Regions from separate parts of the Vibrio sp. JZG10 genome, predicted to be linked through region 2. Evidence: predicted binding sites of a transcription regulator. Region 2 holds the regulator's gene; the other holds the start of a gene.

The links. The regulator PurR, encoded in region 2, represses purine synthesis genes. The targets are predictions, from matches to a motif close to TNANGNAAACGTTTNCNTNA.
Region 1: a site for PurR is predicted at 2,304-2,323, ahead of ACWYVB_RS11820 (NupC/NupG family nucleoside CNT transporter). Genes of this name have one in related genera too.

The regions. Positions count from the first base shown of each region.
Region 1 covers NZ_JBSUGE010000009.1:28,660-33,684, reverse strand. The annotation lists gene prfC (peptide chain release factor 3) at 1-1,230, shown strand, start outside; gene ACWYVB_RS11830 (DUF5363 family protein) at 1,326-1,523, shown strand; gene ACWYVB_RS11825 (TatD family hydrolase) at 1,510-2,283, shown strand; gene ACWYVB_RS11820 (NupC/NupG family nucleoside CNT transporter) at 2,488-3,771, shown strand; gene deoC (deoxyribose-phosphate aldolase) at 4,353-5,025, shown strand, end outside.
Region 2 covers NZ_JBSUGE010000001.1:561,200-566,224, forward strand. The annotation lists gene elyC (envelope biogenesis factor ElyC) at 1-590, shown strand, start outside; gene torR (two-component system response regulator TorR) at 664-1,374, opposite strand; gene torD (molecular chaperone TorD) at 1,641-2,288, shown strand; gene purR (HTH-type transcriptional repressor PurR) at 2,754-3,758, shown strand; cyclic di-GMP riboswitch class I at 4,044-4,133, shown strand; gene ACWYVB_RS02565 (TfoX/Sxy family DNA transformation protein) at 4,250-4,840, shown strand; gene ACWYVB_RS02570 (TVP38/TMEM64 family protein) at 4,956-5,025, shown strand, end outside.

The DNA of each region.
Region 1 (5,025 bases), on a different contig from region 2:
GATCGTACTCGTAAGTTGATGGAAGTAACCCGTCTACGTGATACGCCAATCGTGACCTTCATGAACAAACTTGACCGTGACGTTCGTGATCCAATGGAAGTATTGGACGAAGTAGAAAACGAATTGGGCATGATGTGTGCGCCTATCACGTGGCCAATCGGCTGTGGTAAAGAGTTTAAAGGTGTGTACCACATTCACCGTGATGAAACGATTTTATACGAATCTGGTCACGGTCATGAGATTCAAGAAGTTCGAATCATCAAAGGTCTAGATAACCCAGAGCTTGATGAAAAAGTCGGTGCAGGCCTTGCGGAAAGTGTTCGAGAAGAGCTTGAGCTTGTTATGGGTGCTTGCCCTGAGTTTGATTTGGAAATGTTCTTAACAGGTGACCTGACGCCAGTTTACTTCGGTACCGCATTAGGTAACTTCGGTGTAGACCACATGCTAGACGGTCTAACAGAGTGGGCACCAGCACCGAAAACGCGTCAAGCGGTTGAGCGTGAAGTTGAAGCGACAGAAGAGAAGTTCTCTGGTTTCGTATTCAAGATCCAAGCAAACATGGACCCGAAACACCGTGACCGTATCGCATTCATGCGTATTGTATCGGGTACTTACACGCAGGGTATGAAGATGAACCACGTTCGTCTTGGCAAGCAGGTGAGTATCTCTGATGCAGTAACCTTTATGGCGGGTGACCGTTCACGTGCAGAACACGCTTACGCGGGTGATATCATTGGTCTGCATAACCACGGTACTATCCAGATTGGTGATACCTTTACTCAAGGTGAGTCACTGAAGTTCTCTGGTATTCCGAACTTCGCCCCGGAACTGTTCCGTCGTATTCGCCTGAAAGATCCACTAAAGCAGAAACAGCTACTAAAAGGCTTGGTGCAACTATCAGAAGAAGGTGCGGTACAGGTATTCCGTCCACTACAAAACAACGATCTGATCGTTGGTGCCGTTGGTGTACTTCAGTTCGATGTTGTTGTGGCTCGTTTGAAGTCTGAATATAACGTTGAAGCGATTTATGAAGGCATCAACGTTGCAACTGCGCGTTGGGTTGAGTGTGATGATGCGAAGAAACTGGATGAGTTCCAACGTAAGAACCAAGCAAATTTAGCATTGGATGGTGGTGATAACTTAACGTATATTGCGCCAACAATGGTTAACTTAAACTTGGCGAAAGAGCGTTTCCCTGATATTGATTTCCGTGCGACGCGTGAGCACTAATCAAAAAGCGGTTTGGGTAAGCTTTAACGCAAACTAGATTTTAAAACGCCCTTGGCTATAAACTTAGCCAAGGGCGTTTTTTATAAGGATGAGATATGAACTGGTTTAAACGAGGATTGAAGCGTTACGACGACTGGTGCAAGGAGATGGGGCTAACCCCCGATCAAAAACGCAGCTGCGTTCCGTATCGAAAAGATCCTGCCCATCAAAATGAAGAGAACAGTGAAGCTCTGCTATTTTCTGATTCTCAGTTTGTCGGTACAGATAAAAAGTCTCAAGATGAAGCTCTTTGATACCCATTGTCACTTTGACTTTGATGTATTCCAAGGTGACTTTGCACATCAACTTCAGCTAGCTCAAACGCAAGGTGTGACAAGAATTCTGATTCCTTCAGTGGGACCTCAAAACTGGGCTCGTATTCAAACCTTGGCAGATCAACATGCCAATTTGTATTACGCCCTTGGGTTTCATCCGTATTTTCTTGAAGATAACGTCGAGCAGCACTTTGCTGAATTGGAACATTATCTAAAACAAAATGTTCCCCAGTGCGTGGCAATAGGAGAGTGTGGGCTAGATTTTGCCATTGATGTTGACCCACAGTTGCAAGAAAAGACACTTGAAGTTCAATTTGAACTGGCTAGACGCTTCGAACTCCCAGTTATTTTACACAGCCGAAAAGCGCACAATCGCCTTATTCAAATGGTTAAAGCGGCGAAGCTCCCTCGGGGAGGTGTGCTACATGCTTTCTCTGGGAGTTATCAGCAAGCAATGGAGTGGGTCAAAATAGGTTTTTTTATCGGTGTAGGAGGAACCATCACCTACCCAAGAGCGAAGAAAACGCGCGACGCAATTCAAAAATTACCACTCAAACATCTCGTGATCGAAACAGATGCACCGGATATGCCTATACTTGGATATCAAGGGGAGTCGAATCACCCAGCCAAACTCATTCATGTCTTTAATGAGCTCGTAGAGTTGCATAACGGCTCAAAGCAATCGATTGCCTCTCAGTTATGGAAAAATAGCAATTTTGCTTTCTCGATATGTGAATAAAATCTAAAGATGTGGTTTGAAATAGAAAACGTTTTCCTGCTTATTGTGAATTAACTCACAAAGCTGGCTGAATCAATCATGAATCTTATAGGAAAGTGTGAGGCTGGCATTACTTTAATTGATTCTGCATGAGTATAATTGCTCCCGCTTTATAGCTCCATTTTGTAACACGCCAATAAATAACTTATAAGGAAGTCATAAACTATGAGCCTGTTTATGAGCCTAATCGGTATGGTAGTGCTTCTTGCGATTGCAGTGGCATTTTCTAATAACCGAAAAGCTATCAATCTAAGAACTGTGGGTGGCGCATTCGCTATCCAATTCGCATTAGGTGCATTTGTTCTGTATGTACCTTGGGGCCGTGATCTACTAAACGGTTTCTCTTCAGGTGTTTCTAACGTTATCAACTACGGTAACGATGGTTCATCATTCCTGTTCGGTGGTCTTGTTTCTGACAAGATGTTCGAAGTATTCGGCGGCGGCGGTTTCATCTTCGCATTCCGTGTTCTTCCTACACTGATCTTCTTCTCTGCACTGATTTCAGTTCTTTACTACATTGGCGTTATGCAATGGGTTATCAAGATTCTTGGTGGCGCACTACAAAAAGCGCTGGGCACTTCACGTGCGGAATCAATGTCAGCAGCAGCAAACATTTTCGTAGGTCAAACAGAAGCACCTCTAGTTGTTCGTCCATTCGTTCCAAAAATGACTCAATCAGAGCTATTCGCGGTAATGTGTGGTGGTCTAGCTTCTGTTGCTGGTGGTGTACTAGCGGGCTACGCTTCAATGGGTGTTCCACTAGAGTACCTAGTAGCAGCATCATTCATGGCGGCACCAGGTGGTCTACTATTCGCTAAAATCCTTCACCCAGAGACTGACCAGCCTCACGAAAGTATCGAAGAAGCGATGGACGGCGGCGACGACAAACCAGTAAACGTAATCGACGCAGCAGCGGGCGGTGCGGCTTCTGGTCTACAACTTGCGCTTAACGTAGGTGCAATGCTAATCGCATTCGTTGGTCTAATCGCGCTGATCAACGGTATGCTAGGTGGCATCGGTGGTTGGTTCGGCATGCCAGAACTAACGCTAGAGCTAATCCTAGGTTACGCATTCTCTCCACTAGCATTCCTAATCGGTGTTCCATGGGCTGAAGCAGTAACTGCTGGTTCATTCATCGGTCAGAAAATCGTAGTGAACGAATTCGTTGCTTACTTGAACTTCACACCATACCTAGGTGAAAACGCTCAAGTAATCGCGGCAACTGGTGAAGTAATGTCTGAGAAGACAACAGCTATCATCTCATTCGCACTATGTGGTTTCGCGAACCTTTCTTCTATCGCGATTCTACTTGGTGGTCTAGGTAGCCTTGCACCAAACCGTCGTAGTGACATCGCTCGCATGGGTGTTAAAGCTGTTCTTGCAGGTACGTTGTCTAACCTTATGGCAGCGACAATTGCAGGCTTCTGCTTAAGCCTTGCAGCACTATAATTAGAATCGGTTCTTAATATATAGACGCCGTTTTACATCATGCCCTGTAGCAAGAGATTGCTGCGGGGCATTTTTCGTTTTTCGGGCTCCAAAATCTCACCGGGTGCCGACCTCAGTCTATGAGTTACGCAGCCGATGGAATAGGGGCTAGGAAATTTTGAGATACAAACCGTTTGCGCTCTATTTGGTGCTACAGTTTTGCGGTGAAACTCTATAATGTATTAATCACAGGATAGTGGTTAAGGTTGATACTTAATCACGTAATGAATATTACATAATCGATGGGCAAATGACTTGCCCAGCAATATCAGATCTAATAGGCGTTTTGCTGTGTGATGTGATATTAAAGACACCGCAATCATAGATTGTTGTGCCATAGGCCAAACTGGTACTGTGCGGTGACAAGGATAGCAATTGGCATATGAAATTTTCGCTGTATATGCCGAGTCTTCAGGGAACCAAGTCCGTTCATTAATAGACTGTTTAGCCATTTACTCACATTGTCTCGACTTGTTGATTATAGTTAGAGACGTGATGTAAGGCTGAGTAGTGAATTTTTTGAATATTGATCGGAGATAGAAATGAGCGATTTAAAAGCAGCAGCGCTACGTGCACTTAAACTTATGGACCTAACTACGTTGAATGACGATGACACTGATGCAAAAGTGATTTCATTATGTCATGACGCGAAAACAGCAGTAGGCAACACAGCTGCAATTTGTATTTACCCTCGCTTTATTCCTATTGCTAAGAAGACACTTCGTGAGCAAGGTACGCCAGAGGTTCGCATTGCAACAGTAACGAACTTCCCACACGGTAACGACGACATCGAAATCGCTGTTGCTGAAACAAAAGCGGCGGTTGCTTACGGTGCAGACGAAGTTGACGTTGTTTTCCCATACCGCGCGCTAATGGCGGGTGATGAGAAAGTAGGCTTCGAACTAGTTAAGCAATGTAAAGAGGCTTGTGGTGATATTCTTCTTAAAGTGATCATCGAAACGGGTGAACTAAAAGAAGAAGCACTAATCAAGAAAGCATCTCAAATCTGTATTGAAGCAGGTGCTGACTTCATTAAAACTTCAACTGGTAAAGTGCCAGTAAACGCAACACCAGAATACGCACGCATGATGCTTGAAGTTATTCGCGACATGGGTGTTGCAGAAACTGTTGGTTTCAAACCAGCAGGTGGTGTGCGCACTGCTGAAGACGCAGCTGCATACCTAGCAATGGCTGACGAAATCCTAGGTGACAACT
Region 2 (5,025 bases):
AGCGAGAGCATAAAGCCTTTTTGCCAGTTTCTGGCACCATCGACTACGTGATGGTTTTAGGGAATGGTCATGTTATCGATGACGAAATTCCACCCACCTCGCAGTTAAGCCGTGCAGCATTAATGCGCTTAACTGAAGGCATTCGTATTTTAAGAATGTATCCAGGTGCTAAATTAATTTTATCTGGCTATGCTGGCGGATCTGAAATTAGCCACGCAAGAATGATGGCGAACGTTGCCCTTGCGTTGGGAGTCGCGAAATCCGATATCATTTTATTAGAAGATGCGAAAGATACGTGGGAAGAGGCGCGTCAAGCGGCTGCATTCGTTCAACAAAAGGAGATTGTGTTAGTCACTTCTGCGAGCCACATGAGCCGTGCATTGTATGAGTTCAACGCAGCAGGCATTAAACCAATCCCAGCCCCGACCAACTTCTTAGCTATTAGCGAAATCAGTCAACCTTGGGATAAATACTCACCTAAAGCGCGTTACTTAGAACAAACAGAGCTTTATTGGCATGAGTACTTGGGCAGCATTTGGCAAAGGTTGCGTGATACTGTCGGCCAAACACCAATGGTTGAAGCAAAGTAGTACTATCTTGAAACCACAAAAAAGGAGAGCCGAAGCTCTCCTTTTTCTTTTTTAAGACTTAGGTTTGTTCAGTTTAATCACCAGCAAACATATAGCCTTCGCCGTGCACCGTCACAAAAATTTGTGGGTTCTTTGGATCAAACTCCATTTTTGCGCGCATACGTCGAATAAGAACATCAATAGTACGATCATTGGGAGCATCAACTCGGTGGCTGATCATATTCAAAATACGCTCGCGACTTAACACCTGGTTAGGGTAAGACGATAACGCCACCAAAAGTTCGTATTCTGCTTTGGTCAATTTTACGGGTTCGCCGTTACGGCTCAGCGCACGACGTTGAATGTCGAATGTCCACTCTCCAAAACGTACAATATGTTCTTCACTGGTTTCGTTCGCTTTCGCGCTACCGCTACGCGCTGCTGAAATACGCCACAGCAAGTTTTTAACGCGAACCAACAATTCCCTCAGTTCAAAAGGTTTTGTCACATAATCGTCAGCGCCCATTTCTAGGCCTACGATTTTATCAATGCTATCCGTGCGTCCTGTTACTAATATGATACCAATATCCGATTGGCTACGTAATTCACGAGTAAGCATCAGGCCGTCTTCACCCGGCAGGTTGATATCCAGCATGATTAGGTCTACATCACCCGCTTGCAGGACCTCACGCATTTCTGCGCCACTCTCTGCTTCGCTGACTTGGTAACCCTCATTTTGGAAATATCCCGCAAGCTTACTACGAGTTACAACATCATCTTCTACGACTAATACGTGATAGCTCATTTACACCACTTTTCTGTCTTCTTATTATCCAAGACGTATTCTATTCATAACTAGTAACATTTCTAGTCATAGATACATTAAAAAGCAAGATTTAGCGTTTTTATTGATTCAAAACAAGCTTACCCATCGCTATTAATAAACGTTAATTTTTGACCATAAAACATAATAATTATAGTTACTGCTATTCATTTTAATTGATTACACTTAGGGGATATCCCTAATTGACTTTGTGATGCACAACTTGAAGCATCATTCAGGAGCCCAAGATGCAAGAAGTGAAAGCTTTTAATGAAAAACGCGCTGAAATTTACTGGTGGTTTTCGAGCTTGTTCGCAAAAGAGCTAACAGAGAAAGAGCTGGAAGCCTACCACAGTGTTGAAATTCGCAGTTTTCTAGCAGGTTTAGGTGAAAATGAGTCGCTGAAACCAGCCGTTGATAGCCTAGTTGATGCGCTAAACCGATTGCAAGATCGTGAAGACGCTCAATTGGAGCTTGCTGCTGACTTTTGTGAACTGTTTTTGAAGACAGAAAAATACGGCGCTCTTCCTTACGCATCGATGTACATCGGTGAATCAGGTTTGCTGAATGACAAGCCCGCCGAGGAAATGGAAAAGTTGATGGCAGAATTTGGCGTTCAAGTAGATGAAAATCTAAAAGAGCCAGCGGACCACTTAGCCGTTGAACTAGACTTTCTCGGCAACATGATCATCCGCTCAAACGAACTTGAGCAAGAAAAACACATGGAAGAAGCCTTCGTTAAACAAAACGACTTTATCCAGCAACAGTTGATGTCTTGGTTACCTCAGTTTGCAGACAAATGTAAACAATTCGACGAATTTGGGTTCTACTCGAGCGTCGCGAAACTATTAGTTGCATTTTGTAAACTAGACAGCGCTTACCTTCTTGGTGAATAATTGCCGCCTATTTTTAAGGAGCCCGCCTATCGGGCTTCCTGTATACCTGAAATAACTGAATGTAAGTAAGTTGGGTATATTATTCGTTTGCCTTAACTTAGCTCAAAGACGCTTGGTTATTTAGCAGTCAAAATGTGACTTCAAATACACAAATCTCTTGCTGAAAACATTGCTAGTCAGTCCACATAGGGCTAAAATGTGAGCGCAAACGATTAAATATGATTTATATGTAAACCGCTGAAATATAGCGGTTTTTGTGTTTTTTAACAGGTTGATGGCAATTTCTAATCAGATAGAAAAAAGATAAAATTCATCGACCGATGCTGCTACGTACCCTTTTGTCGTGCTTGGACCAACCGCTGCCGAAACACTTAGCGCCAACCTTAGATTGCTGGGTGTAAACCATTAGAGCATCAGGTACATCCAACACGACATATTTCAGTAGCTCGATACAGGACACCATTTATGGCCACTATAAAAGACGTTGCTCGCTTAGCCGGCGTTTCCACTACGACAGTTTCGCACGTTATCAATAAAACGCGTTTCGTTGCAGAAGCAACGCAAGAAAAAGTAATGAAAGCCGTGGACGAGTTGAATTACGCGCCAAGTGCTGTTGCACGCAGCCTAAAGTGCAACTCAACTCGTACGATTGGCATGTTAGTAACGCAGTCAACCAACCTATTCTTCTCAGAAGTGATTGACGGGGTTGAGAGCTACTGTTACCGCCAAGGCTACACTCTGATTCTGTGTAATACGGGTGGGATTTACGAAAAACAACGCGATTACATCCGTATGCTGGCTGAAAAACGTGTTGATGGCATCCTAGTGATGTGTTCTGACTTAACCGAAGAGCTTAAAGAGATGCTTGACCGTCATGCCGACATTCCTAAAGTGGTCATGGATTGGGGTCCAGAAAGCTCACAAGCGGACAAGATCATGGATAACTCAGAAGAAGGTGGCTACATCGCAACCAAACATCTGATCGACAATGGCCATACTGATATTGCTTGTCTAAGCGGTCACTTTGAAAAACTTGCTTGCCAAGAGCGCATTGCAGGTTTCCGTCGCGCGATGAGCGAAGCAAACCTAACTGTAAATGAAGATTGGATCCTTGAAGGTAACTTTGAATGTGATACGGCCGTATTAGTCGCAGATAAAATTACAGCAATGGACAAACGTCCGACAGCGGTATTCTGCTTTAACGACACAATGGCTCTGGGCCTAATGAGCCGCCTACAACAAAACGGCATCAAAGTTCCTGATGATATTTCAGTGATCGGCTACGACAACATCGAGCTTGCGGAATACTTCTCTCCACCGTTAACAACTATCCACCAACCTAAACGTCGTGTGGGTAAAAATGCGTTCGAGATCCTACTTGAGCGAATCAAAGATAAAGAACACGAAAAGCGAATTTTCGAAATGCGACCTGAGCTTGTAATTCGAAACACCGTGAAGAAAATGAACTAAAATTCGCCAAATATAACGATGTCAAATAAGCGCTCTAAAAGGGCGCTTATTTTTTATCTCTAAATAACTTTTCCCTGACTTAGGTTTGTTAGACAAAAAGCCTCGAATCTCTAAGTCTCTGTTTTATATGTAGGTAAATCACACTCCCTCACAACCTCGAGATCATCCCGCCTTATTCTCAAATATGCACAAACATGCGCTTGTCGACACTTTTTATTGAACCAAAATCACACTTTTACGGGTAAAACGTGATGTTAATTCAATATACGAAGTATGCTCACTCTGTCACGCACAGGGCAAACCATTCGAAAGGGTGGGACGCAAAGCCTCCGGCCTGAACCATAGTACTATATGGAAGGTAGCGGGGTTACCGATGGCAAGTGTGCAAGCGATGACTTTACCCTGTAATGACATTGCTTTTGCGCATGTTTGCTACTCTCTCGGACCTGACTTTTGGTGGCGTAATATTAATTACACCGAGATAACAAAACATGGATAAACCGATACTCAAAGACTCTATGAAGCTATTTGAGGCACTTGGTAATATCAAGTCGCGCTCAATGTTTGGTGGCTTCGGACTATTCGCTGATGAAACAATGTTTGCACTAGTTGTAAATAATCAGCTTCATATAAGAGCAGACCAACAAACTTCATCTGACTTCGAGAAACAAGGGCTAAAGCCTTACGTTTATAAAAAACGTGGCTTCCCAGTCGTTACAAAGTACTACGCAATTTCCAACGATTTATGGGAGTCTAGCGAACGCTTAATCGAAGTAGCTAACCAATCGTTGAAAAAGGCAAAGCTTGAAAAAGAACAGCAGGCAACTACAAAGCCTAATCGCTTAAAAGATTTGCCTAACTTACGACTGGCGACTGAACGCATGCTGAAAAAAGCAGGCATTGAGTCAGTAGAAAAACTGGAAGAGGAAGGTGCACTTAACGCTTATAAAGCGATAAGAGATACGCACTCTGCAACCGTCAACATTGAGCTGTTATGGGCACTAGAAGGGGCTATTAACGGTACTCATTGGAGCGTTGTACCTCAAGCTCGCCGAGATGAGTTGATGAACGGCCTCCAATAAAAGTCGGCCTTAAAAACTATCTTGTAAAACCGCAGTCTAATCTGCGGTTTTTTTGTGAAATTTTTTCGACTTTCCTTCTGTCTTATTACATATATCCCAAATTGGAATCATAAATATGAATAAGAAACTGATATTAGGCCTAATACTGGTCGCGATCATTATCTTTTTAGGCGTTAACTTTAGTC